3 regions of the Lactiplantibacillus koreensis genome follow, and region 1 is predicted to be linked to each of the others. Evidence: predicted binding sites of a transcription regulator. Region 1 holds the regulator's gene; each other region holds the start of a gene.
What was found. The regulator NrdR, encoded in region 1, represses ribonucleotide reductase genes. The targets are predictions, from matches to a motif close to ACACNATATATNGTGT.
Positions count from the first base shown of each region.

Region 2: the regulator NrdR is predicted to act here: its motif matches at 1,776-1,791, upstream of C5Z25_RS09060 (redoxin NrdH).
Region 3: the regulator NrdR is predicted to act here: its motif matches at 1,421-1,436, upstream of pnuC (nicotinamide riboside transporter PnuC).

Region 1 covers NZ_CP027190.1:2,414,148-2,417,328, reverse strand. Annotated here, with positions in the region: gene C5Z25_RS11710 (replication initiation and membrane attachment family protein) at 1-1,143, opposite strand, end outside; gene nrdR (transcriptional regulator NrdR) at 1,166-1,681, opposite strand; gene coaE (dephospho-CoA kinase) at 1,721-2,326, opposite strand; gene mutM (DNA-formamidopyrimidine glycosylase) at 2,336-3,160, opposite strand; gene polA (DNA polymerase I) at 3,172-3,181, opposite strand, start outside.
Region 2 covers NZ_CP027190.1:1,888,551-1,891,731, forward strand. Annotated here, with positions in the region: gene nrdE (class 1b ribonucleoside-diphosphate reductase subunit alpha) at 1-1,338, opposite strand, end outside; gene C5Z25_RS09060 (redoxin NrdH) at 1,474-1,704, opposite strand; gene C5Z25_RS09065 (class I SAM-dependent methyltransferase) at 1,927-2,547, shown strand; gene C5Z25_RS09070 (nucleoside deaminase) at 2,564-3,043, shown strand; RNA gene ffs (signal recognition particle sRNA small type) at 3,097-3,181, shown strand, end outside.
Region 3 covers NZ_CP027190.1:1,624,186-1,627,366, reverse strand. Annotated here, with positions in the region: gene treR (trehalose operon repressor) at 1-338, opposite strand, end outside; gene pnuC (nicotinamide riboside transporter PnuC) at 544-1,323, opposite strand; gene map (type I methionyl aminopeptidase) at 1,679-2,467, shown strand; gene C5Z25_RS12510 (hypothetical protein) at 2,618-2,779, opposite strand; gene C5Z25_RS07780 (RNA-guided endonuclease TnpB family protein) at 2,928-3,181, opposite strand, start outside.

The sequences.
Region 1 (3,181 bases):
TTGTTGCCAATCATTAGCAACAGTCTCTAATAAGTTCCGGTTTAAAGCCGCTAATTCACGATTTTGTAATAAATAATAGATCACCATATTAATGACCGCATTTGGTAACACGCCTCGATTAACCAAATCATGGACCAGCCGTGTTTCACCATTAGTTACAAAGCCATGCTTGGCGTTCTTCAAATCGGCTAAAAAATCATACGGTGATTGTTGTTTCGCTAGTGCCACCAGTTGTTGTTCAGCCGTTGATAGCTGGGTTTTAGCAGTTGCCGGGGTGCTTGCTGCAGCTGCCACAGCCACATGCTGTTCAGTGGGGGCCGTCGGGCGTTCGTAGCGGCGGGCAATTAAAAGCTTCAACTGACTTTCATCAAATCGGCCCGTTGTTAGACTCGCGACTTCGCTAATCAACTTAGCCATTTCAACTTCACTAATCCCGTAAACACGACTTTCCGTCATAATCAGTTGACGCGAACTGGCGACCTGTTTTAGATCAACATAGTTTTGTTTCAAAATTTGGCCTAAAACTTGCCAATCGAATGCTTCATCAGTTAAATCAGGCGTCACTTTTGTGGTTGCTGGTTCTGGTAACTGCTGGCGCACCGCTTTAATCTCATTAGGCACATGCGTCACTTTTTGACTGTCAATATGAAAGACATCTAATAAATTCGCAGTGACCTCCGTAGCTTGCGTCAAATCCACCGCTGCCGGAGTAAATGCGGTCGCTAATTGTTGATACCGCAATTCACCGACGGCATCTAACAATAAAACACTGAGAAGATCATCTTCAAAGAATTGCGTCACCGGCATAGGAGCCTTCAACTCATAAATATAGACTTCCCCAAGTTCATCTTTTTGATAGTAACTATGGAGTAATCCTGTGGCTTCCAACTTACGCCGAGCTGCTAAAACCGTGGGCAAATCAACGTTTAGCATGCCCAATAATTCAGCGTGACTGCGGCGATTACTTAAGTCACTGGTTGAGCGCTGTAGCGGCCGTAAAGCCGCATACAGACTATAAGCCAGCGGACCAATCAGTGGTAAATAGAGCTCAGCCAAAACGGCCTGCTCCGTGGCACTTAACGCTAATGTCGGTGGGACAACTAAGCCCGCTTTCGGCGTTAAGTTTGGATCATCTTTAGGCATGTTGTTCACCAATCTTCATAACTTAATCTTTTTTGGGCTTCGGCGCATCCCCATTTTTAGGTGTTCGCTTCGCCAATTTTACTTTATCGCGTTCCATCATATCTTGTAGTTCGTTTAAGAAGACGTGCATGTCTTTAAATTGTCGATAGACGCTGGCAAAACGAATATACGAAATTTCATCAATATCTGCCAGCTTTTCCATGACGTATTCCCCAATCACTTGGCTAGAGATTTCATTCTCGCCGAGTGATCGAACTTGGTTTTCAACATCATCAACCACGCTAGTCATCGTCTCCATGCTAACGGGACGTTTTTCGGCCGATCGAATAATACCGCGCAATACTTTCTCGCGATTAAATTCTTCCCGCGCCCCATTCTTTTTAATAACTAGTAATGGGGTCGCTTCAACGCGTTCAAACGTCGTAAAACGAAACCCACAGTTTTCACATTCACGCCGTCGCCGAATCACCCGACCATCATCGGTAGGCCGGCTATCAACTACGCGGGAGCCATTATGATGACAATGTGGACATTGCATAGACTTCTCACCTCATCTTTGCTAATCATTGTTTAAGTTTCAGTTAGTTTTTATAGTTTCCAGCCATTTTAACACGCTAGTTCTTGTTTTATCAATGTTTTCCCCATTATCAATCACAATATCCGCCTGTTTAACTTTTGCAGCCAAGGGTAATTGACTCGCCATACGTGCTTTCGCTGCCGCCACCGTCAAGTGATTACGCGCCATTAACCGTTGTAAAATCACTGCATCAGCCGCAGTAACGACCATCACTTGATCACATAACTGTTCCCAGCCGTTTTCAAACAATAACGGAATATCTAAAATAATGGCTGGCGGTGCAGGGGTCACTTGGCCCAGTGACACAATTTTTTCTAAAATAGCATATTGAATCGGTAATTGCGTGATTGCCGTCAACGCAGCCATGGCTTGGGTATCACTAAAGACCAGCTGGCCTAGCCAAGACCGATTGAGCTGACCATCCGGTTGTAGCGCCTGCGGGCCGAAGTGCGCCACGATTTTTTCGGTCGTCGGCATCCCTGGGCCTTCAACTTGCCAGGCTAACTTATCAGCATCAACAATCGGCAGGCCGGCAGTTGCGAGCATTGCCGATACCGTCGACTTACCGCTTGCAATGCCACCTGTTAAACCAATTAATTGCGTCATTTTAGCCTCCTACAACAGTTGTTCGTGGGGACAAAAATGGGTCCCTCGTTGCGCCACTTTAATTTTTTCAATTAACGTCCCACAGCGTTCGCAAGGTTCCCCTTCCCGGCCATACACGTGTAGCTGATTTTGAAACTGTCCCGCTTCACCAAATGCCGTCGAAAAAGAATGCACGGTCGTACCGTGCCCCTTAATCGCCATCGCCATTTCAGCAATAATACTTCGCCGTAATGCAGCGATTTCCATTTCGGTCAAACTATTAGCCGGCCGCATCGGATGGATTTTACTCATCCATAACGTTTCATCCGCATAAATATTGCCAATTCCAGCAATCTTGCTTTGATCCAACAAAAATGGCTTAATCATTTTCTTGGATTTCGCCAAAACAGCTGTTAAATAAGCCATAGTTAACTCACTGTCAATTGGTTCGGGACCCATGGTCTTTAACCCACCGACCGTCGTTTCTTCACCGGTTGGTACTAGTGTCATCCGTCCGAACTTGCGGGTGTCGTTATACAACAAATCTCGCTGATCAGTCAGGTGAAAAATAACGTGCGTATGCTTAGTTTGACCTTCATCCTTAGGCATCACGTTATACTTACCTTCCATCCGTAAGTGCGAGACCATCGTCAAGCCATGATTAAAACGGAATAATAAATATTTCCCCCGCCGATCGACTTTTTCAATGGTCGCATTCACTAAGCGGGCTTTAAAACTATCAACATCATTATTGACAATTCGTGGCCAACGGACTTCAATGCTTGCAATTGTCGCCCCTTTGACAAGGCGATTCAGCCCACGCCGAACCGTTTCAACTTCTGGTAATTCAGGCATCTCTTCACTTCCTATTTTGCA
Region 2 (3,181 bases), 530 kb from region 1:
ATCCACGTTGGAATTGTCAGTAACAAAGGTTAAAGCTCGGACCATTGCGGCGACGGAATGACCAAAGTCGGGTGATTGCATCAAGTTCACAATATTAGTTGAGCCTAAGTTACAACTAATATCGGTCCCCATTTTCTCGTATTCTTGTTGATCGTTAATGAGTGAGGGCGTTTGGACCTGCATGACTTCAGAGCAAAGGTTACTCATAACGATTTTGCCGTCAATTGGGTTGGCCCGGTTAGCCGTATCAATATTAACGACGTAAGGATAGCCAGATTCTTGTTGTAACTTACTGATTTCGTTTTCAAGATCACGGGCCTTGAGCTTAGTCTTTTTGATGTTAGGATTCTTGACCATGTTGTCGTATTCTTTAGTAATATCAACATAGGAGAATGGCACGCCATATTCGCGTTCGACACCGTAAGGGCTGAATAAATACATATCGGCATCTGCTTTAAGGAGTTCATAAAATTTATCAGGTACCGTTACGCCAAGGGAAAGCGTCTTTAAACGGATTTTTTCATCAGCATTTTCTTTCTTAGCAGATAGGAAGGCAATAATATCTGGGTGGAAAACACTGAGGTAAACGACACCGGCCCCTTGGCGTTGGCCAAGTTGGTTGGAATAAGAAAAACTGTCTTCCAATAACTTCATGACAGGAACGACACCACTAGCAGCACCATCAATGTGCTTGATTGGATCACCAGCGCCACGTAAATTACTTAAGTTGATGCCGACCCCGCCACCAATTCGTGATAATTGGAGGGCCGAGTTAATCGTTCGGCCAATGGCATTCATGTCATCGGTTGATTGGATTAAGAAACAAGAGATTAGTTCACCACGCCGTGCACGCCCGGCATTTAAAAAGCTCGGCGTTGCGGGTTGGTAACGTTGATGGACGATTTCGTCGGCTAAGTTTAATGCCAATTGTTCGTCGCCATCGGCAAAGTACAAGGCATTCATAGCAACCCGGTCGATAAAGTTTTCTAAGTAATAGTCGCCATCGTCAGTCTTTAGGGCATACTGTGCGTAGAATTTATAAGCAGCCATAAACGTTTTGAATTTAAAATCTTGAGTCTGCAAATAAGCGTATAATTTTTCGATAAAACTAAAGTCATATTTTTCAATGAAACCAGTTTCTAAGTAGTCATGGTCTAATAAATAGTCAAAACGCGCTTTGAGACTGGCAAATTGTTTCGTGTTAGGCCGGACGTTTTGTGCCAGAAAGGCCGCTAAGGCATCCTGATCTTTGTTCAAAGGAATCTGATTGTTGATTGGAATATTGATTTCGTTATTTAAATCATAATAGGTAACATCTTTTAAGTCCTTCAGGCTCATAGGGGTTCCTCTTTCTTTTAAAATAATTAAATGCTGGCTAAAATGGACGACCCACAATCAATAGGGAACTAGTGATTGTGGGTCGGTTTTAAAAAGTGGTGTTAATTCGGTTTAAAGACACAAAAATAAACGGTGTTAGACAGCTAATTGTTTTAGTTCGTCAGGACGGAAGCCGGCAATGCTACTTTCGCCATTGATTTCAACGACGGGCACGGCTTGGAATCCTTGGTCCTTTAAATAGTCAACGTATTCAGGATTGAGGTTAATATTTTTTTCTTCAAATGCAATATTGTGTGCGGTCAAAAACTTCTTAGTCATCTTGCATTGCATACAATTGTTTTTCGTAAATACAGTTACTTTTTTCATTTCAAATCACCCTTAATTCGTTTAATCGATAAATTTAGTATACAACAAGCTAGGGAAAATACAATCAAAAAACACAACATCTCGTGGATGAAAAAGAATCAAACCACAAGGTGTTGTGTTAGGGCCGGCATTTAATCGCCATTTAAATTTATTTAAAATAATTGTCGTTATTTCGTGGAATCAGGTATCATAGACGTAGCCTAAAAATTAGAGGAAAAAATTATGACCAACTATTATTATACACACAATCCAGATATTGTGCATGCTGAAAAACAATGGAATTTTGAAATTTTTGCCCATCAGTTTAAATTTACGACCGACAATGGTGTTTTCTCCAAGCGGACCGTGGATTATGGGTCACGAACGTTATTGGCGGCTTTTAATCCAACCGATTTACCAGCTGGAAATATTTTAGATTTAGGGACTGGTTACGGTCCGATTGGGTTGGCTTTAGCCTACCAATCACCACAACGGACCGTTGATATGGTTGATGTGAATGAGCTAGCGCTAAGCTTGGCTCGTCAAAATGCCGCTTTAAATCAATTGACAAATGTTAACGTGTTTACTTCTGATTGTTATGAGCAAGTGACTACGACTAATTATGCGGCGATTGTGACTAATCCCCCCGTGCGTGCTGGTAAAACGGTTGTTGCGGCAATGTTGACTGGCGCTTTGGCGCATTTAGTCACGGGTGGGACCTTAACGGTGGTTTTACAAAAAAAGCAAGGGGCGCCTTCAGCCAAAAAGATAATGACGGCGACTTTTGGTAACTGTACGATTATTAAGAAAGACAAAGGCTACTATATTTTACAAAGTGTAAAGGAGGGATCACTTGATCGCTAGTGAATCAGAAAAATGGATGTTAGAAGCTTTACATGAGGCCAAGTTAGCTAGTCTAATTGGTGAAGTACCGATTGGAGCCGTAATTGTGCACGATGGTGAAATTATTGGTCGGGGACATAATCTTCGTGAACATGGTCAAGATGCCACGTTACATGCTGAAATCATGGCGATTCAAGAAGCCTGCGAATATTTACACAGTTGGCGCTTGGAAGACTGTCAGATTTATGTCACGTTAGAACCGTGTATCATGTGTAGCGGCGCCATTTTAAATGCGCGGATTCCAGAACTCTATTATGGCGCCCGTGACCCTAAGGCGGGTGCCGTTCATAGTTTGTATCATTTAATGGCTGATGACCGGTTGAACCATCAAGTGGCAGTGCATGAACGGATTTTGCCACGGCCTGCAGGTGAGTTATTAGAAAACTTTTTCCGGGATATTCGCAAACGCCAAAAGGCTGCTAAAAAGGCGCGTCGTCAAGCGACTGAAAAAAATTAAGCGGATGGCTAGCATTCTGTGCTTAAATCATGTATTATAGTATTTGCCGCAAGGCCTTAAGGCAAGGGTGGATTTACGAATCGTGTCAGGTCCGGAAGGAAGCAGCACTAAGTTTGCTTCATCTTGTGCCTTAAGTTT
Region 3 (3,181 bases), 790 kb from region 1:
GTAAACTTTTGAACTGGTAAACTCACATGTGGTTCAAAGTAATAGACGTCATTTTCAGTATTCACGTGTAGCTGTTGCGCTAACTCTTTATAACTGACAATCCCAGAAACTGGAAATTCATACTGTCGATGCTCAATCACCATCGACCCCTTCCCACGAATCTTCTGGATATAACCATCCTCAGCTAACATTGCCAAAGCCTTGCGCCCAGTTTCTCGTGAGATACCGTAAAGTTCGCAGATTTGATATTCACTAGGCAGATAAGTGCCCAGTTTGTAAACCTCGCGATCAATTTTTTGCATTAAGTCATCATAAACTAACGCTGATTTATTTCGCATCTGATTGACCCTCCAATTGATTAAGCAATCGCTTTCAAGGATGACTATAAACTTGTTTAGACAAGTTGTCAAATAGCAGTGCTTTTCACTTTTAATCATGGGTTTCACAGCATCTACGCTTGTCTATACTAGCTAGACAAGTCATCAAAAAACGATTGCGACGTCAATCATCGCAATCGTTTTTTAATCGTGTTACCTATTCTGATTAATGATTTAAACTAAAGTCCGTTGCGGCATCATCCGCTGATTCACTGGCAGCGGCCTTTTCTTCGGCAATCAAGCGAGCCCGTTCATGCTTGTTATACCAAGGCGAAACGGTAAACGCTAAGACGTCATTCATTAAGTAAACGGAACTATTAATGAACATTGCTAAGGTTGCAGAACCTTGTCGGAACGAGATGAACCAAAGGACCATTTGTGCTAACCCCGATGCGATCCACCAGAAATATTGATTATTGTAACGTAAGTAGCAAATCACACCTGCAGTTAAGCAAATGGCGAAACTAATCGCATCAACCCACGGCCGTGGATCATCCGTTAAGGCGCCGATTAAGTAACCAGATACCCCATATACCACTAAGGTTGCCACAATGGCTACGACCCAAGTCCGGCCAGTAAATTTTCGGATTTTTGAGACCATGTTGACGTTCCAGCTCGCACTGAGTAACACTGGAATATCTAAAGTCACGACGTAAGCAAGCTGTTCCCCAATACTTAAATAGTTTTTTGCTGAAAAACCAACAACTACGAAGCAAATCGCTGATATAACGCCCAACAAACCGTTGACTGATTTCGCCGCATTGATTGCTAAGACACATAAAACGCCCAAGGTCGTCCCAATAAATGTTAGAATAGATAGGATTGTGATGGGCGCACTTACCAAGGTCATCACTTGGCAACCCAGGCTAAAATAAAATAGATAGTAGTTCTGTTGTGGCCAACCTTTTAATTGGTGGGACAAAAATTTAAAATAATTACTCAAAATAAAGTTCCTCTTTCCATCGCTAAATATACCGCTGTATGCTAATAGTTGGCCAACTATTCGGTAGCCACTACAATATGTAGTGGCCTCGTTTGAAACAACACTATATATTGTATCATTAACTTTTGGGATGACCAGCCTTTATTTTGAAATGTCGATTCAATTGTAAACAACCAATCCGCTTACTTGCCCGCCAGTTCAATATCGACGGCCGAGTAAATTTTTTATGATTTTTTTATTACGCCGACTCGTCACGTCATGCCACAAACAATGCATTTTGTCGGATATGGCTGGTTGCAGTATACTAACAAGGGAACCAATTTTACTTATAAATTCATTTAATTTTTTTGGAGGAAACATGATAACTCTTAAATCAGATCGCGAGATTAAGGGCATGCAAGCAGCTGGCAACATCATGGTCGGCTTGTTTCATGCCTTAGAAGATTACATTAAGCCTGGCATCACAACTTGGGATGTGGATCATTTTGCTTATGATTACATTACTGATCACGACGCCACTCCGGGTGAACTTAACTTTGAAGGCTACAAATACTCAACTTGTGTCAGCGTTAATGACATGATTTGTCATGGTTGCCCTAGCAAAGACATCTTAGTTAAAGACGGCGATTTGTTAAAAATCGACACCGTCATTAACTACCATGGTTACTTAAGTGACTCTTGCCACGCTTTCGTTGCCGGTACAGCTTCACCAGAAGTCAAAAAACTGATGGCTGTCACCTATGAAGCACTTTACCGTGGGATTGACCAAGCCGTTGTTGGCAACCGTATCGGTGATATTGGCTGGGCAATTCAAGATTACGCTGAAAACCAAATGGGTTACGGCGTGGTTCGCGAATACATCGGCCATGGCATCGGACCAACGATGCATGAAAAACCAGACGTCCCTCATTATGGTGAAGCTGGTCACGGGACACGGCTCAAGGCTGGGATGACGATTACCATTGAACCAATGGTGAACATCGGCGACTGGCGTTCTGGCGAAACGGCTGACGATGGCTGGACCGTCCGGACAATGGATGGCAGTTTAAGTTGCCAATATGAACATACCCTCGTTATTACCGATGATGGGCCTAAGATTTTATCCTCATTCAATCATGTAGCGGATGCGGCCTATTTATTAAAATAAACTGGTTTGATGTGACCAAATTTCAAACCTCGATAAAACAAAAATAAAGTGACCCTCAAGGATTGGACAATATTTGTCCTAATTGAGGATCACTTTATTTTTGTTTTATTTGAAAACGCCACATAACAATGCTTAATAAAATAAGAAAGCCTATGTTCTAATCAACAAGATTGCTAATGCGAAGAATGCAAACGCAATGGCTTCTTTTAGTCTAAGCTTGTTAGCAAATTGGTAGTCCGCAACCGTTGGTATAATGATTTTTTGATTAGGATTGGGCTGTTGCGACCAATAATTATAGATTTGTTTAGGCATTATGATAATCCCTGGAATATATGGTGAACTACTCGACCATGAATGACCAAGCTTCTGAGAACACTGCTAACTTACGCAATAGCGCCTAGCACTATGCACAGCGGTTACAGCTATTTATCACGGCTCGTTCCGAGCCTAGCTAGTCTGGTTAAGCGCTTAGTATATTCTTGGCGGCATTAATGTCTCGATCGTGGTTAACACCACAACTAGGGCATGTCCATTGCCGTATAGCCAGCCCATGCTTACCGTCATCGTAACCACAATTAGCACAAATTTGGCTGGTTTTTCGAGGGTTTACAGTGACCAGTTGCTTACCATACCAAGCACATTTATATTCAAGCTGGGTGCGTAGTTCACGCCAAGCCTGATTGGCAATTGCGCGAGCGAGCTTATGATTTCTGA